DNA from 3 places in the Micromonospora echinospora genome. Region 2 is predicted to be linked to each of the others. Evidence: riboswitches for the same ligand, from Rfam matches in the RefSeq annotation. Region 2 holds a riboswitch; each other region holds the start of a gene.

Region 1 (4,953 bases), 450 kb from region 2:
CCAGGACGTGCGACCTCGGCGACAGCACCCGAGCTTCACCGACCCGGACGTGGCCAGACGTTACAACGCAGCAACACATGCCCATTCTCAAATGTGTCGATCGGCTGTAACCTCTGCCCAAGATTCTCAGCCTCGGTGTGACACGCCTCTGGTCACGCCGGCAGAAAGAGGTGGACACATGGGCCTTCGTCCTAACCTGTTGACCCGGCGTGTGGCCGGCGTCGCCACCACGACCCTCGCCCTGCTGCTCAGCACGGCGGCAATCGGTGTCGCTCCTGCGGCGGCCCATGCGGACCACGCGGACGAGGCCTGCGTCGAGCCGGCCGACACCCATGCCCACTCGAAGATCAAGCTCGGTGGCATCGCCAAGCACGAGCCGAACGAGCTGAGCCCGCAGCAGGTCCGTGAGCGCGAGGCGGACCTTGCCGCCGTGCTGGCCGCCCGGGCCAAGCGGACCGACCTGAAGCAGGGTCCGGTGGCGAACGCCTCGATCACGATCCCGGTCGTGGTGCACGTGATCCAGCGGGACAGCACCCGGGCTGGGGGCAATATCCCGGACTCGATGGTCAATTCGCAGATCAGCGTGCTGAACCAGTCCTTCAGCGGTGCGACCGGCGGCACGGCCACCGCGTTCGCCTTCCAGCTGCAGAAGATCAACCGGGTCACCAACCCGGCGTGGTACCCGATCGTGCAGGGCTCTTCGGCCGAGCGCTCGATGAAGACCTCGCTGCGTGAGGGCGGCAAGGGCACCCTCAACATCTACCTCGGCGAGCTGAGCGACGACCTGCTCGGCTGGGCGACCTTCCCGACCCGCCGGCTCAGCAGCATGGACGGCGTCGTCGTGCTGAGCGAGTCGCTGCCGGGCGGCACCGCCACCAACTACAACCAGGGCGACACCGGCACCCACGAGGTCGGCCACTGGCTGAACCTGTACCACACCTTCCAGGGCGGCTGCTCCGGCTCCGGCGACAGCGTCTCGGACACCCCGGCGGAGGCGTCGCCGGCGTTCGAGTGCCCGACCGGCCGGGACACCTGCACCACCGCCGGTGTGGACCCGATCACCAACTTCATGGACTACACCTACGACTCGTGCATGTACCAGTTCACCGCGGGCCAGGCCAGCCGCATGCTGACCGCATGGAACGCCTACCGCGCTGCCTGACGCTCCTGACGTACCGTCCGGTGCCGGCTCCGTCCCACGGAGCCGGCACCGGCGTTTCCGGGCTCAGGCCGCGGCCCGGTGCGCGGCCCGCCGCCGCCCGACCCGTGGTCCTGGTGCGGACGGCTGACCGACCGGCGAGTCACGTGCCCGAGGGTCCAGCCAGACCTGGACCGCCGGACCGCCCTGCCCCGCACCGGGAGCCTCCGGCCCGACGTGATCGCGTCGGGCGAGCATCGCCACGTCGACGGTGAACTCGAACAACCGCCAGTCCGCCCGCGGCTCGGCCCGGAAGCACTCCGCCAGCCGGGCCACCCGGGCCTGGTCGGTGACCGGCCGGGCGTGCCCGGCCACGTACGCCTCGTCGTCGCTCTCCTCCGGAGGGAACGAGTGCAGCGCGTACCGCCCGTCGCGCTCCAGATCGCGGCGCTTCGGGGAGTCGATGACGAAGCAGAAGAGCCCCTCGTCGGTGATGACCGGGGAGACCGGGTGGACCCGGGGGCCACCGTCGGCCCGGACCGTGGCCAGGTAGCCGAAACCGGGGCCGTACTGCTGCAGGAGAAGGCGGATCGCGTCGGCGAGGCGGGGCTCGTCGGTGGCGAACTCGGACCAGGAAGCCATACCGACATTCTATCGAACACACGTACGAGAGAGCAGCCCGACGCGCTGGTCACCCACCGGATCGGGGCGACTGCGGCACTAGATATGGTGGTGCGATGCTGCTCTCCGACCGGGACCTCGTCAGCGAGATCAAGGCTGGCACGCTGGCGCTGGAACCGTTCGACGCGAGTCTGGTGCAGCCCTCCAGCATCGACGTACGCCTGGACCGGCTCTTCCGGGTCTTCAACAACCACCTCTACACGCACATCGACCCGGCGATGCAGCAGGACGATCTCACATCCCTGGTGGAGGTGCCCGAAGGCGAACCCTTCGTGCTGCACCCCGGCGAGTTCGTGCTCGCCTCCACCCTCGAAGTCATCTCGCTGGGCGACCAGCTCGCCGGCCGGCTGGAGGGCAAGTCGAGTCTGGGCCGGCTCGGCCTGCTCACCCACTCGACCGCCGGTTTCATCGACCCGGGTTTCTCCGGCCACGTGACGCTCGAACTCTCCAACGTGGCCAACCTGCCGATCACGCTCTGGCCCGGTATGAAGATCGGACAGCTCTGCATCTTCCGACTCTCCTCCCCGGCCGAGCACCCGTACGGCTCCGCCGTCTACGGCTCCCGCTACCAGGGGCAGCGCGGTCCCACCCCGAGTCGGGCCTGGCGGAACTGGCGCACCTGGCCCACTCGCTGACTCCACCCGCCTTCCCGCCACCCGTCGTTCTGCCGGTGGGGCGCGCGTCGCTTCGCCGGGTGCCTGCAGGGGTCCCCTGCTACGCAGAAAGCGGTAACAGGGGACCCCTGCTACCACCTCAGCCGGGGCGGCCGTAACTGTGCACCGGGCCGTCGTCGACCCGCTTCATCTTCACCGGCGCGCCGGCCCGCGAGGCGTGCACCAGCCAGCCGTTGCCGACGTACATGCCGACGTGGTGCAGGTCGGAGTAGTAGAAGACGAGGTCACCGGGACGTAGTTCGCTCCGGCCCACCCGGGCGGTCACCCGTCGCTGCTGGGCCGCGTTGTGTGGCAGGGCGACCCCGGCCCGGGCCCAGGCGGCGAGCGTGAGCCCGGAGCAGTCGTACGCGTTCGGCCCCTCGGCACCCCAGACGTAGGGCTTGCCGATCTGCGCACACGCGAACGTGACAGCCTTTCCGGCGGCGCCACCCGGGTAGGCGGCCGGGCAGGGGGCGGGACGCAGGCTGGTGCCAGCGCCGCTGCCGTACGCCTCCAGGCGCATCTTCTGGAGGCGGGCGATGTCGGCGTCGATCTGCCGTCGCTTCGCGTCCAACTGGCGTTCGGCCTGGCTGAGCTGCGTGACCAGCCGGTCCAGCGGAGCCTTGCGGGCGCTGAGCTGGTCCCGCAGTTCGACCACGTGGCGGATGTCGGCCTGCTGCCGACGGGCGAACTGGTCGAGCAGTTCGAGTTGGTGGACGACGGTGGCCGGTGTCGGGTTCGCCAGCATGGCGTTGAGGGCGGAGGCGTTCTCCCCCTTGTACGCCCGTACCGCGAGCCCGCCGACCTTGCTCATGGCCTGGTCGACCTGACGGCTCAGCGGCCCGATCCGGGCGGCGAGCGCACCCGCCTCCCGTCGTTTGACGGTGAGCGCCTGGCGGGTGGCGTTGTGCTGTTCGATGACCGGTTCGAGGGCGTTCCACTCCCGGTCGATCTGGCGTTCGATCTCGGCGACCGAGGGTTCGGCGTGGGCCACGCCGGCGCCGCCCGTCACGAGGACGGTGGCTCCGACGAGGACGGTGACGACGGTGGTGAAGCGGGACCAGCATGGACGCGGCGCAGCCGTCGTCCGGGCAGCCGGGGCCGTCCGGACGGACGATCGCCGCGGGGCATGGTGTGCCACCGGGCTCCTGACTCCTTCTTCCGTTGACCGCCTACCGGGTTAGCTGACGGGTTCGGGCGGGAAGGGAGCGCCCTACCTTGGGTACGGATTCACCCCGATGGTGCTGGTGGTTCCCCGGCTCGCTCGTGCTGTGGCGACGTTTCTCGTTGTGGCGACGTGCCGGTCGGCCGGCTCCTTCTCCAGCAGACGGCCGCCGTCGTGCGACTCGGCGGTGTCGAGCCGTTGCCGCCTCGGACTGGCGGACCTGTCACCGGCTCGGCAAGTGCCGAGGTTAGAGACGACCGTCGTCGATCCGCAACACGGTTCGCGGGAGTGCTATCTGCTAATTTCCGACAGTAACCACTGTGGGCGTCGGTCGTTCGCCCGATGCGAAGGGGTCCCCGGCCGTCGGCCGGGGACCCCTTCGGGAGACTCGGTCAGTAGGGGCGGCGGAAGCCTGCGACCGGCATGTGGTTGATGCTGGCCACCTGCACCGGCTTGCCGGCTCGCGGGGCGTGCACCATGATGCCGTTGCCCAGGTAGAGCCCGACGTGGTGCAGGTCGCTGAAGAAGAAGACCAGGTCACCGGGGCGTGCCTCGGCGCGGCTGATCACCTTCGTCTCGCGCCACTGCGCACCGGTGAAGTGGGTCAGGTGGATGCCTGCGGCCTTGTAGGCGTACTGGGTCAGCCCGGAGCAGTCGAAGGAGTTCGGCCCGGTGGCGCCCCAGACGTACGGGTCACCGACCTGGGCGCAGGCCGTCCTGATGGCGGTGTTGGCGGCGCTGCTGATCACGCCCTTGATGAGCGGGCAGCCGGGGGCGCTGACTGCGGTCTTCGGCATGGACGCCCGCAGCCGCTTGATCTCCGCATCGATCTTGGTCTTCTTCGCCGCCAGGTCCTTCTCCTGCTGGGTCTGGCTGGTGATGATGGTGTCCAGCTTCTGCTTCTCGACCTCGTACTTGGTCCGGATCTCCACCACGCCCTGGAGTTCCTTGCGCTGGTGGGCGGCGAGTCGGTCGAGCATGCCCATCTGCTCGGCCAGGGTGCCCGGCTTGGCGCTGACCAGCAGCGCGCCGATCTCCTGGGACGGGCCGGTCATGTAGTGCCGGGAGGCCAGGGCCCCGATCCGGTTCATCGCCATGTCGCTCTGCAACGCGAGCGGCTCGATCTTCTTCTCGAGGTCGGCCGACTTCTTCTGGTTGACCTTGAGCTGGCTGCGGACCTCGTTGTACTTCTCGATCGTGGGCTCCAACTGCTCCCACTGCTTGTCGATCTGCGCCTCGATTTCCTCGGGGGTGGGCGCGGCGTACGCGGGGGCAGCGAGCAGGCCGGCACCGACCACGGCGGCGGCGGACAGGGT
Region 2 (4,953 bases):
ACGCTGTCGATGTTCCAGGCCGACGTCGACCTGCACGGGCTGCTCCTGGCCGGCATCATCATCGGCTCCCTGGGCGTCCTGGACGACGTCACGGTCACCCAGGCCGCCACGGTGACCGAGCTGGCCCGCGCCAACCCCGACCTCACCCGGCTCCAGCTCTACCGCGCGGCCACCCGGGTCGGCCGGGCGCACATCGCCTCGACGGTCAACACGATCGTGCTCGCGTACGCGGGCGCGTCGCTGCCCCTGCTGCTGTTGCTGACCGCCGACACGCGCGGGATCAGCGAGATCGTGACCAGCGAGTTCCTCGCCCAGGAGATCGTCCGCAGCATCGTCGCGACGCTCGGGTTGATCGCCGCCGTGCCGATCACCACCGGCCTGGCCGCCCTGGTGACCACCGCCGGCCGGGGCGGCACGCCGAGCCGCCGCCCGCCCCGGCCCGCCGGTGGACGGGACGACGCCCTCGCCGCCCTCAGCGGTCCCCGTGCCGCCACCGGGGCCACCGATTCCGCCGCCGGGCCGGGCCGCCCAGGGAACACGGATCCGGCATGGTAGAACTCCACAGAGTGACCGCCAATCGTATGATCTTGACAAATGTGACAGGAGTGACGGAAAGCAATAGGGAAATAACGCTTTTGGTCGGGATCCGGGCGTAGAACCCCACGCCCACTGTCAGGTAACCTCGCTGCCGGTTACCGCCGAAGGCGCGCACCGGCGCCAGCGGGGCCACCGCCTAATCGCCCACCGGCGAACCGGGGAACCAGGTTCATGGGGTGCATCCGCGTCAGCGGTAGGGGCCACTTCCGCCCCGAACCCGTCAGCTAACCCGGTCGGCGGTCGACGGAAGGGAACACTGTGACGGCACCCCTGCGCCGCTGGCTGAAACCTGTCGTGGCCGTGCTCGCCGCCTTCGCCGTGGCCGCCGTGCCCGCGCCGGCCATGGCGGAACCATCGAGCCCGTCCGGGCACGAAGGAGAGCAGCCGAAGCTCCTCAACGAGGTGATCGAGGAGACGAACCGCAGCTACACCCAGGCACAGGCGAAGCTGAAAGCCTCGAAGGACCGCCAGCTCAAGCTCCTGATGGAGGTCGACCGGACCCGGAACGAGCTGAAGGCGCTCACCCCGCAGGTGGCGACGATCGCCGTGCGGTCCTACATGACCGGCCGGGTCGGCCCCGCCTCCATGCTGCTGGACGCCAACACCCCCGACTCGTTCGTCAAGCGGGCCGGCGCGCTGGACGAGATGAACATGGTCAACAGCAAGAAGGTCGCCGCGGTCACCGCCGCCAAGAACCAGGCGGAACTGGCCAAGAAGGCGCTCGACGCCGAGGTCATGGAGGAGCAGAAGCAGGCCGACATCCTGAAGAAGCGCAAGCGCGAGGCGGAGAAGTCCCTCGCCCTGGTCGGCGGCATCGGGTTGACCGGTGGCCTGGTGGACGCCACCTCCCCGATCGCCCGGCCGGGTCCCGGCCGGGACAGCAACGGCAACTGGCGTCCGCTGGGCTGCACCGAGGACGACCCGACCACCGGCGGCTGCATCACCCCGCGCACCCTGCACATGTACAAGGAGGTCAAGCGGGCCGGCTTCGACATGTTCGTCGGTTGTTACCGTCCCGGCGGGCCGTACGAGCATCCGAAGGGGCGGGCCTGCGACTGGTCGCTCCAGAAGCGTGGCTTCAGCCGGTGGGACACCACGGCCGAACGGATGTACGGCAACAACCTGACCGCGTTCCTGGTCCGTAACGCCGACGTGCTCGGCATCTACTACGTGATCTGGAACAAGCAGATCTGGTTCCCGGCGAGCGGCTGGAGTTCGTACAGCGGTCCCTCGGACCACACAGACCACGTACACGTCTCCATGCTCTGACCCACCGCGCCGATTCGGGCCCCGCCTCCGTTCGACCGGAGGCGGGGCCCATTCGCGTGACCGGCCGGAGCCGGGCGGGTCAGGGGCAGGCCGAGGAGGCGGCCGGACCGGCGGCGAGAGCGACATCCTCGGTGGCGGGAATGGAGCGGACCACCCGCACCTCGCCGGCGGCCAGCCGGTACGACATGCCGACCACCGCGCACCGCCCCTCCCGCACCGCCCGGTTGAGCGTCACCGAGCGCTCCAGCAGCACCTCGACGGTGTGGTCGATGTGCATGTCGACGATCCCGTCGATGTCGTCGACGCCCTGCCGGGCGGCCTGGCGGAGGCTGGGCACCACCGCCCCCACGACCGCCCCCAGGTAACCGGGGGGCGTCGTCCCGGCGCCGTCGGCCTCCCGGGCGGCCTGCACCGCTCCGCAGGAGTCGTGGCCGAGGACGACCACCAGCGGCGTCTCCAGGACGCTCACCGCGTACTCGATGCTGCCGAGCACCTCGGTGCCGACGATGTGCCCGGCGGTCCGGACGACGAAGAGGTCACCGAGGCCCCGGTCGAAGATGATCTCGGCGGCCAGCCGGGAGTCGGAGCAGCCGAGCACGACCGCGAAGGGGTGCTGCCCGTCGGCGACGGCAGCCCGGTGCCCGGCATCCTGGTTGGGGTGCAGCGGGTTGCCGGTGACGAAGCGCCGGTTGCCCGACTGCAACTCGACCAGCGCCTGTGCGGGACTCGCCGGAGGCTGCTGTCCACCAGGAACGGCCATGACTCAATCCACCCCTTCTCCGGACCGGGACCGCACGCCCGACGCGGCTGACACGGCCAGCCACCACGGTCACACGGAGCGCAAACTACGTCAAGGGATACGTGATCTGCGTTTCAGGTGTTGACAGCGGAGGGCGCGACGCCGAATGCGAAGGGAAGGTCATAACATGACGGTCATGGCGACGACGCAGCGTGAGAACGGGAGCCAGCGGAACTGGACCTTCCTCACGAACCACGCACACGTACTGCTCGCCATCGCCCGTAACCCCACCGCCCGGCTGCGCGACGTCGCCGACGAGGTGGGCGTGACCGAACGGGCCGCGCAGGCGATCGTGGCCGACCTGGAGGCCGGGGGCTACCTCCAACGCACCCGGGTCGGTCGGCGCAACGAGTACACCGTGAACCCGGCCGGGCGCTTCCGGCACCCCGCCGAGGCGTACCAGCACGTGGGTGCCCTGCTCGCGCTCTTCACCGAACCGGGCGACACCGGTCCGGCCGCCGCCGGCCCGCTGCCCTCCTGACCCGGTCCGTCGCCCCTGGACGGTCCACACCGGATTGACGAACGCGACGCGGAGCCACGCGTCGGCGGCGGCGCGACCAGGGACGATGCGACGGGGGCGACCGGTGGATCCGGTCACACCACGGTCTCCGACGGGCAACCGGACGGATCGGGCGTTAGGTTGGAACGGTGCAGCCGCCCGCCTTCGTCCGCCCGATCGGGCCGACGATGCTGCGCGCCCTGCGTGTGCTGACCCGCCTGGCGCTGACCGCCCTGGTCCTGACGCTGGCCTTCGGCGGGACCACCGCCGCCCCGGCCGAGGCATCGTTCCCGGCCTCGCCCCAGCTCCGGCCGGTCCCGGTCGTCGGCTTCCCGCAACCGGCCGCCCGGCCGGTCGTGGCACCGCTGCCGCCCCGGCCCGCCGACGAGCACGCCGACGCCCCAGCAGCGCCGGCCCGTCCCGCCGGCGACCCGGGCACCACCACCACGGTCACCGTTCCGCTGCCGCCGCCGGCCACCGACCCCGGACAGGGTTCCGTCGGCCGACGCGGCCCGCCCCGGGTCTGACCGACCGTCCACGAGCGACCGTCCGGACGATCCCGGGCCGGTCGACGTCCGCCGTGGGCGGGGAATCCCCGCCGCGCTCGCGCGCCCCCGTGCCCGCCTGGACCGGGCACCCCGTTGAGCCCTTCCCGTCCTCCCCTCACGAGGTGCTGGTGATGCAGACCGTCCTCTCCTCCGTCCTGCTCGACGTACCCCGGGCCGCCGTCATCTGGCTGGCTCTCCTCGGCGTCATCGTGGCCGCCGTCGCCACCCTGCTCGCCCGCCCGGACCGGTTCCGCGTGGGCCGCCGCATCCGCCAGGCCGTGCTCCCCACCGAGTTGGAGGTGGCCCGGGAGCGACAGGACCTCGACCGGTACGCAGAGGAGGTGGCGGTCGCCGCCGAGCGCGCCGCGGTGGCCGCCGAGCGTCGGCGGGCCGAGTGGCTCGCCGCCCAGGAGGCGGTGGAGGCCGCCTGGCAGGCGTACCAGGACGTCGAGGCGGACCTGCGCCGCCTGGACGCCGCCGCGGCCCTGCCCCTGCCGCACACCCCGCAGACCCCGGCCGAGTACGCCGACCGGGAGCGTTACCTGCACCGGGCCGCGCTGGCCGCGTACTGGCGTCAGGAGCTGTCCGAGGAACAGCTCAGCGACGTCTTCGCGCACCGCAACGGATGGGATCCCCGGCTGCACCCGGTCGAGCAGGAACTGGTGCTGCGCCGGGCCGTCCGGGACCACCTGCTCGCCCGGCACCGGGCTGCCGCCGAGCGGGAGCGGGCGGCGTGGCACGACGCGGAGCTGACCGCCGCGTCCGCCCGCAGTCTGCGCGACGAGGCGTTCGCGGCCGTCGGACGGGAGCCCGAGACCTCCGACGTGCTCCCCCTGCTGTCCGGCACGGAGCAGCCGACGCCGGCCGGGAACCGCCCGGGTCGCCCGGAGTTCCGGCAGGGACGCGCCGCCGTCGCCTGACCAGCGAAACCGGACATCCGCCCGCACCCGGGACGGCCGTGCCATGATCGCAGTGGCCGGCAGACAGGGGACGACATGCGCCAGCGGACCGGGGGCGGACACCAGCTCGACCCGCACGACGAACGGGTCGCCGCGTTCTTCCGGGAACGGCACGTCGCGACGCTGACGACGCTGCGTCCGGACGGCACCCCGCACGTCGTGCCGGTGGGGGTGACCTTCGACCCGGCGGCCGGACTGGCCCGGGTGATCACCTCGGGGACGTCCCACAAGGCCCACCACGTCGCCGCTGCCGGACCGGAGGGGACACCGGTGGCGGTGTGC
Region 3 (4,953 bases), 1.5 Mb from region 2:
CCGACGCTGAAGGCGATCGACGAGGCGCTCGTCCCCAGCCTGAAGGTGGCGTTCTACGTCAACCACGGGGCGAAGAACGCCCACTGCATCCGGTTCACCCAGCTCACCCACATCCAGATCCACCACGGCGACAGCGACAAGGCCCCGAGCGCCAACCCGGTCTCGGCGATCTTCGACCGGAACTTCGTGGCCGGGCAGGCGGCGATCGACCGGTACGCCCGCGCCGGGGTGCACATTCCCCGGGAGAAGTTCGTCGTCGTCGGCCGCCCCCAGGTGGAGGCGATCGGGGTACGCCGACCGCCGGTGCCGATGCCGGCCCAGCCGACCGTGCTCTACACGCCCACCTGGACCGGGCACCACGCGGACGCGAACTACTGCTCGCTGCCGGTGGCCGAGGCGGTGGTCGGGCGGCTGCTGGCCCGGGGCGCGACGGTGATCCTGCGGGCCCACCCGTACACCGCGCAGAACCCGGAGTCGGCACGGCAGCTCGCCCGGGTGGAGGAGTTGCTCGCGGCGGACCGCTCCCGCACCGGCCGGCAGCACGTCTGGGGCACCGACGCCAGCCGGGCGATGAGCCTCGTCGACTGCGTCAACCGCTCCGACGCGCTGATCTCGGACGTCTCCGGGGTGATCTCCGACTACCTCTACTCCGGCAAGCCGTACGCGGTCACCGACATGGGCGCGGACGGCGACGCGTTCACCGAGCGCTTCCCGCTGGCCCGCTCCGGCTACGTGCTGCGCCGGGACCTGGCCGACGTCGACGGCGTGCTGGAGCAGCTGCTCGGCACCGACCCGCTGGCCGAGGCGCGCTGGGCGATGCGCACCCACTACCTGGGTGACTTCCCGATCGAGTCGTACGCCGAGGGCTTCCTGGCGGCGGCCCGGGCGCACCTCGCGCCGGCTGCCGTTCCGGCCACCCACCCCGACCAGGCGGACCAGCCGGTCGGCGCGTAGCTGTCTGTGGTGGTTGGTAGCAGGGGTCCCCTGTTACTCCTTTCTGAGTAACAGGGGACCCCTGCTACCACCCGGCCGGCGGTTACGACCGTGGCGTGGGCTCAGGCGGAGTAGCCCCGGGTGGCGGCCCAGTGCGCCAGGCTGATCGTGGTCATCCAGTACGAGCCGGCGGCGGCGTTCGCCGGGTCCGCGATCTTGACGGTCCGGCCGTTGTCCCGGTAACCGACCACGGTCAGGTAGTGCCCGCCGGGGTAGGAGTGCCAGCCACCGGCGACGTCGGTGGCGGAGCCGGCGATGTTGACGACGACGGCGTACCCGTTGCCGACCGCCCGCACCACGTCGGCCTGGAGCCGGTCCATCTGGGCCGGCGTGGCCGCGCTACCGGGGATCGTCCTGGTCCGGTAGACGTCCCGGCCGACCAGGTCGTTCAGGACGCGGGTGGTGTCCTCGGCGGAGTTGGTGCCGGCCTGGGTGGTGTTGAGCCGCTGGGCGAGGTCGTCCTGGCTGCGGACGACGTCCCGGGCGGTCAGCGCGATCCGGGTGGCGGCCGGGCCGCAGTAGTAGAAGGTGGTCTGCTCCTGGTACTGGATGTCGAGCACCTTCGACGCGGGCGGCTTCGGCGGGGTGGGGCTGGCCGTCAGGTCCGGGTTCGACGAACCGGTGGCGGTGGGCGACGCGGACGGGGTGGCCGGCGGGGTGGTGGCGACGGCCGACGGGCTGGCCGGGGACGCGGTGGCACGGCCGTGCTGCCGCGAGGCGGCGGTCGACCGGTCCGGCTCGGCCGCCGTGGCGACGGTGTCCTCGCGGTGCGCCGGCGGGTCGGGGTCGACGAGCAGGACGCCGGCGGTGGACGCCGCCACCAGCACCGCCGCCGAGGCGGCGACCTGGTACGACCGGCGGGCTGGGAACAGGTTGAACGGTCGCGGGACCGGGTACTTCACGGGTTCCTCCACGGAAGACAGGGGTGGAGAGCGGCGCACCCGGTCGACGCACGGCGGACCGTGCGTGGGGTCGACGTCGGTGTGGGGTGCCCGCTCGGACGGCGTCCGGGGGTGGACGCCGGAGTCAGTGCCGGCGGCGCGGGCGGACGGCCGGCGGCACCGGGGCACCGTGGAGGAGCCGGGTAACGGGGGCGTACGGCACGAGGTACTCCTTCCGATACCGCCTACCGGGTTAGCTGACGGATTCGGGCGGGAAGATCGCCCTACCACGGGTCGGCCCCGCGGATTCACCCCGGACGTACGTGGGTCCCCGGCTCGTTGCGCACGATTAGGCGGGCCGGCGCGGTGTCGCCCTTTGCGACCTACGACCGCACCAGACGGGCCGACACTACTGACGCCGCAATCCACTGCCAACCCCCGTGAGCTGGGCAAACCGCACAGCACACCCGGAAGTCGGGTACGTTCACGCGCTGACGTCGCTCAATGGGACGACCGGTTCCCCGAGTACCGTCGGGCGATTTCCGGACGGCATCGGCACAACCACCTCGGCGCACTCGACGCGGAACGGGACGCCCGGGGTCGAAGGTGCGGGAAACCGGGGCGTGGCCCGGGTCACGTCACGATCCGGTCACGCTCGCGCCGAGCGCGGCACGCCGGCCGGCGCGATCCGGCCGACCGCGCATCCCACATCTGCCCCGGCGGGGTCATCCCACCCGCGCCGGCCGCCACCGGGCGGCGAGGCGAACCGCACCGGGCAGCCGCCGGGGCGCGACGACCGTCCGGGTGCTCGCCCGGAGCCGTTCCGCCGCGAGGGACGCCTCCGCCGCCAGGGACCGCGCCGCCGTCGCGGCGACCTCCGCCTGCCGCCAGGCCACCCGTTCCCGCTCGGCCGCCGTCCGGTACTCCACCCGCCGCAGGTCGCGGACCACCCGGTGCAGGACCGCTTCCTGCACGACGGGGTGCAGCCGCGGATCCCAGCCGTTACGGCGGGCGAACACGTCGCTGAGCTGCCGCACCGACAGGTCGCCCCGCCAGTAGGCGGCCATCGCGGCCCGGTGCAGGAAGCGTTCCCGGGCGACGTACTCGGCCGGGGTGCGGGGTGTCCGGGGGGCGGGCAGGGCGGCGGCCCCGGCGAAGCGACGGGCGGCGGTCTCCGCCTCGTCGTACGCCCGCCAGGCCTGGTCGACCCGTTCCTGCGCGGTGAGCCACCGCTCCCGGCGGCGGCGGGCGGTCCGGGCGGCACCGGCCGCCGCGACGGCCACCTCCTCGGCGTACCGGCGCAGGTCCGCCGGGTCGGGGGCGGCGGGGTCGGCGGCAGCGGCAGCCGGCGGGGAGAGCGTCGGCTCCCGCTCGGGGCGGGCCACCAGGACGGTGAGCACGGTCAGGGCGAGCACGAGCAGGGCGGACCAGATGGCGGCCGCCCGGGGCACGTCGACCAGGAACTCGTAGAGAACGACGTCCACGTCGGCACCTCACGGGACACGGGAGCGGGTGGGGGCCGCACACCTCGGGCGCCGGGTCCGCTGGCGGCGGAGCCGGGACCCCCGTCGGCGGGTGCGGGGTGAGGTTCGTCGGGTCAGCTTCTCCCCGGGGGCAGGACACCCGGGATGGACGGATCAGCGACGTGGTGGGGCCCGGGAACCGACCACGCCGGCGTCGGTGGCGGCCAACGGCCGGACCGGCCGGTGTCCGGTCGACACCGGCCCGGCCGGCGGGGCGTCGGTCGCGGTGGCCGGACCGGTGGCGACGAGCGGCGTCTGGTGGTGGGTGTCCGGCCCGGCGGCGCGGACGGTGCTCGTGGTGCTGTCGGCGACCCGGCCGGAGGGCGAGGACGGCGCCAGCACGTCGTGGGCGACCGGGCCGGCGAGCGGGGACGTGCCCGGCACCCGGTGGGCGACCCGCTCCGTGGTGACGGGTGCGCCCCGGTCGACGGGGGACCACTCGGCCGGGGCGGGTGGACTCCCGGCGGGGAGGCCCCCGGCGAGGCCGCCGCTCAGCGCGAGGGCGACCGCCACGGCGAGGCTGGTGAACACCCGCAACGCCCGGCGCACCGACCACCAACGGAGGCAGCCGAGCACGACGGGAGGCACGGGAAGCAGATTACCCCGGTCGTCGGGCACCCGCGTCGATGCCGGCCGGGTCGGATTCCCCGGCCTGGTCACCGGGCGGGACGTCGGCGTGTCCCTCCCGGTCGACGCCGGCGGCCCGCTGCCGGGGCGCGACGGTCGCCGGCCGTCCCCCGGTCGCGGACGGCCCGTCGGCCGTCGTCGCGGGGCTCCCGGTGGGGGCGCGCTTCCGGCTGGGGGCGAGCAGCCGCATCATCGGGGTCTCCACCCACCGGTACAGCAGCCAGGCCAGCAGGAGGTTCAGCAGCAGGAAGCCGACCGCCACCAGTGGCCCCCTCCAGCCGGTGAAGCCCACGCCGTGGTCGCCGGTGAGCCGGAGGATGGTGACCATCACGAAGACGTGCACCAGGTAGAAGGCGAAGGAGACCTCGCCGAGCCAGACCAGCGGCCGGGAGCGCCACGGCGAGGGCAGGCCCCGCACGTCGGCCCGGGCCGCCGAGGTGATCACCAGGATGTACGCGGCCGACAGCAGCGCCGCCCAGAACTCGGCGCGGATCCACTCACCGGCCACCGCCCAGGTGACCACGAAGATCAGGCTGGCCAGCGGCAGGCCGGGGCCGCGCCAGTGGCCGCGCCGCATCAACTCGGCCGCGGCGACGCCCATCCAGAACTCGGTGGAACGCACCAGCGGGAAGATCTGGGTGAACCACCACCGGCTCTCCTCCGGCACCAGGAGCTGCCCCGGCCAGAGCGCGAGGATCACCAGCGGCACCGCCACGACCACGGCCCAGAGCGCCACCGACGGCGTCCGGCGCAGCGCCGGCAGCACGAACGGCAGACAGAAGTAGAAGAACAGTTCGCAGGAGAGCGACCAGCTCACCGTGTTGACACTGTAGAAGTAGCCGGGAGTCGGGTTCCAGGCCTGCACGAGCAGGAGGTTCTGCACCGCCGCCGAGGGGTTCACCGGGTCGGCGAACCAGAGCCCGACCAGC

What was found. A riboswitch is a leader RNA that binds a small molecule or an ion and turns the genes downstream of it on or off. The one in region 2 is predicted to bind cyclic di-AMP.
Region 1: another riboswitch for cyclic di-AMP. It lies ahead of GA0070618_RS09465 (C40 family peptidase); the one in region 2 lies ahead of GA0070618_RS07230 (coiled-coil domain-containing protein).
Region 3: another riboswitch for cyclic di-AMP. It lies ahead of GA0070618_RS00630 (C39 family peptidase); the one in region 2 lies ahead of GA0070618_RS07230 (coiled-coil domain-containing protein).

The regions. Positions count from the first base shown of each region.
Region 1 is NZ_LT607413.1:2,067,022-2,071,974, forward strand. It holds gene GA0070618_RS09450 (zinc metalloprotease) at 179-1,162, shown strand; gene GA0070618_RS09455 (pyridoxamine 5'-phosphate oxidase family protein) at 1,226-1,780, opposite strand; gene dcd (dCTP deaminase) at 1,876-2,454, shown strand; gene GA0070618_RS09465 (C40 family peptidase) at 2,573-3,484, opposite strand; cyclic di-AMP (ydaO/yuaA leader) riboswitch at 3,627-3,759, opposite strand; gene GA0070618_RS09470 (C40 family peptidase) at 4,030-4,953, opposite strand, start outside.
Region 2 is NZ_LT607413.1:1,621,253-1,626,205, forward strand. It holds gene GA0070618_RS07225 (YibE/F family protein) at 1-555, shown strand, start outside; cyclic di-AMP (ydaO/yuaA leader) riboswitch at 721-851, shown strand; gene GA0070618_RS07230 (coiled-coil domain-containing protein) at 856-1,866, shown strand; gene GA0070618_RS07235 (carbonic anhydrase) at 1,946-2,626, opposite strand; gene GA0070618_RS07240 (helix-turn-helix transcriptional regulator) at 2,793-3,146, shown strand; gene GA0070618_RS07245 (hypothetical protein) at 3,314-3,691, shown strand; gene GA0070618_RS07250 (hypothetical protein) at 3,844-4,632, shown strand; gene GA0070618_RS07255 (pyridoxamine 5'-phosphate oxidase family protein) at 4,708-4,953, shown strand, end outside.
Region 3 is NZ_LT607413.1:146,084-151,036, forward strand. It holds gene GA0070618_RS00625 (CDP-glycerol glycerophosphotransferase family protein) at 1-954, shown strand, start outside; gene GA0070618_RS00630 (C39 family peptidase) at 1,056-1,907, opposite strand; cyclic di-AMP (ydaO/yuaA leader) riboswitch at 2,102-2,240, opposite strand; gene GA0070618_RS00635 (hypothetical protein) at 2,600-3,358, opposite strand; gene GA0070618_RS00640 (hypothetical protein) at 3,512-3,985, opposite strand; gene GA0070618_RS00645 (acyltransferase family protein) at 3,996-4,953, opposite strand, start outside.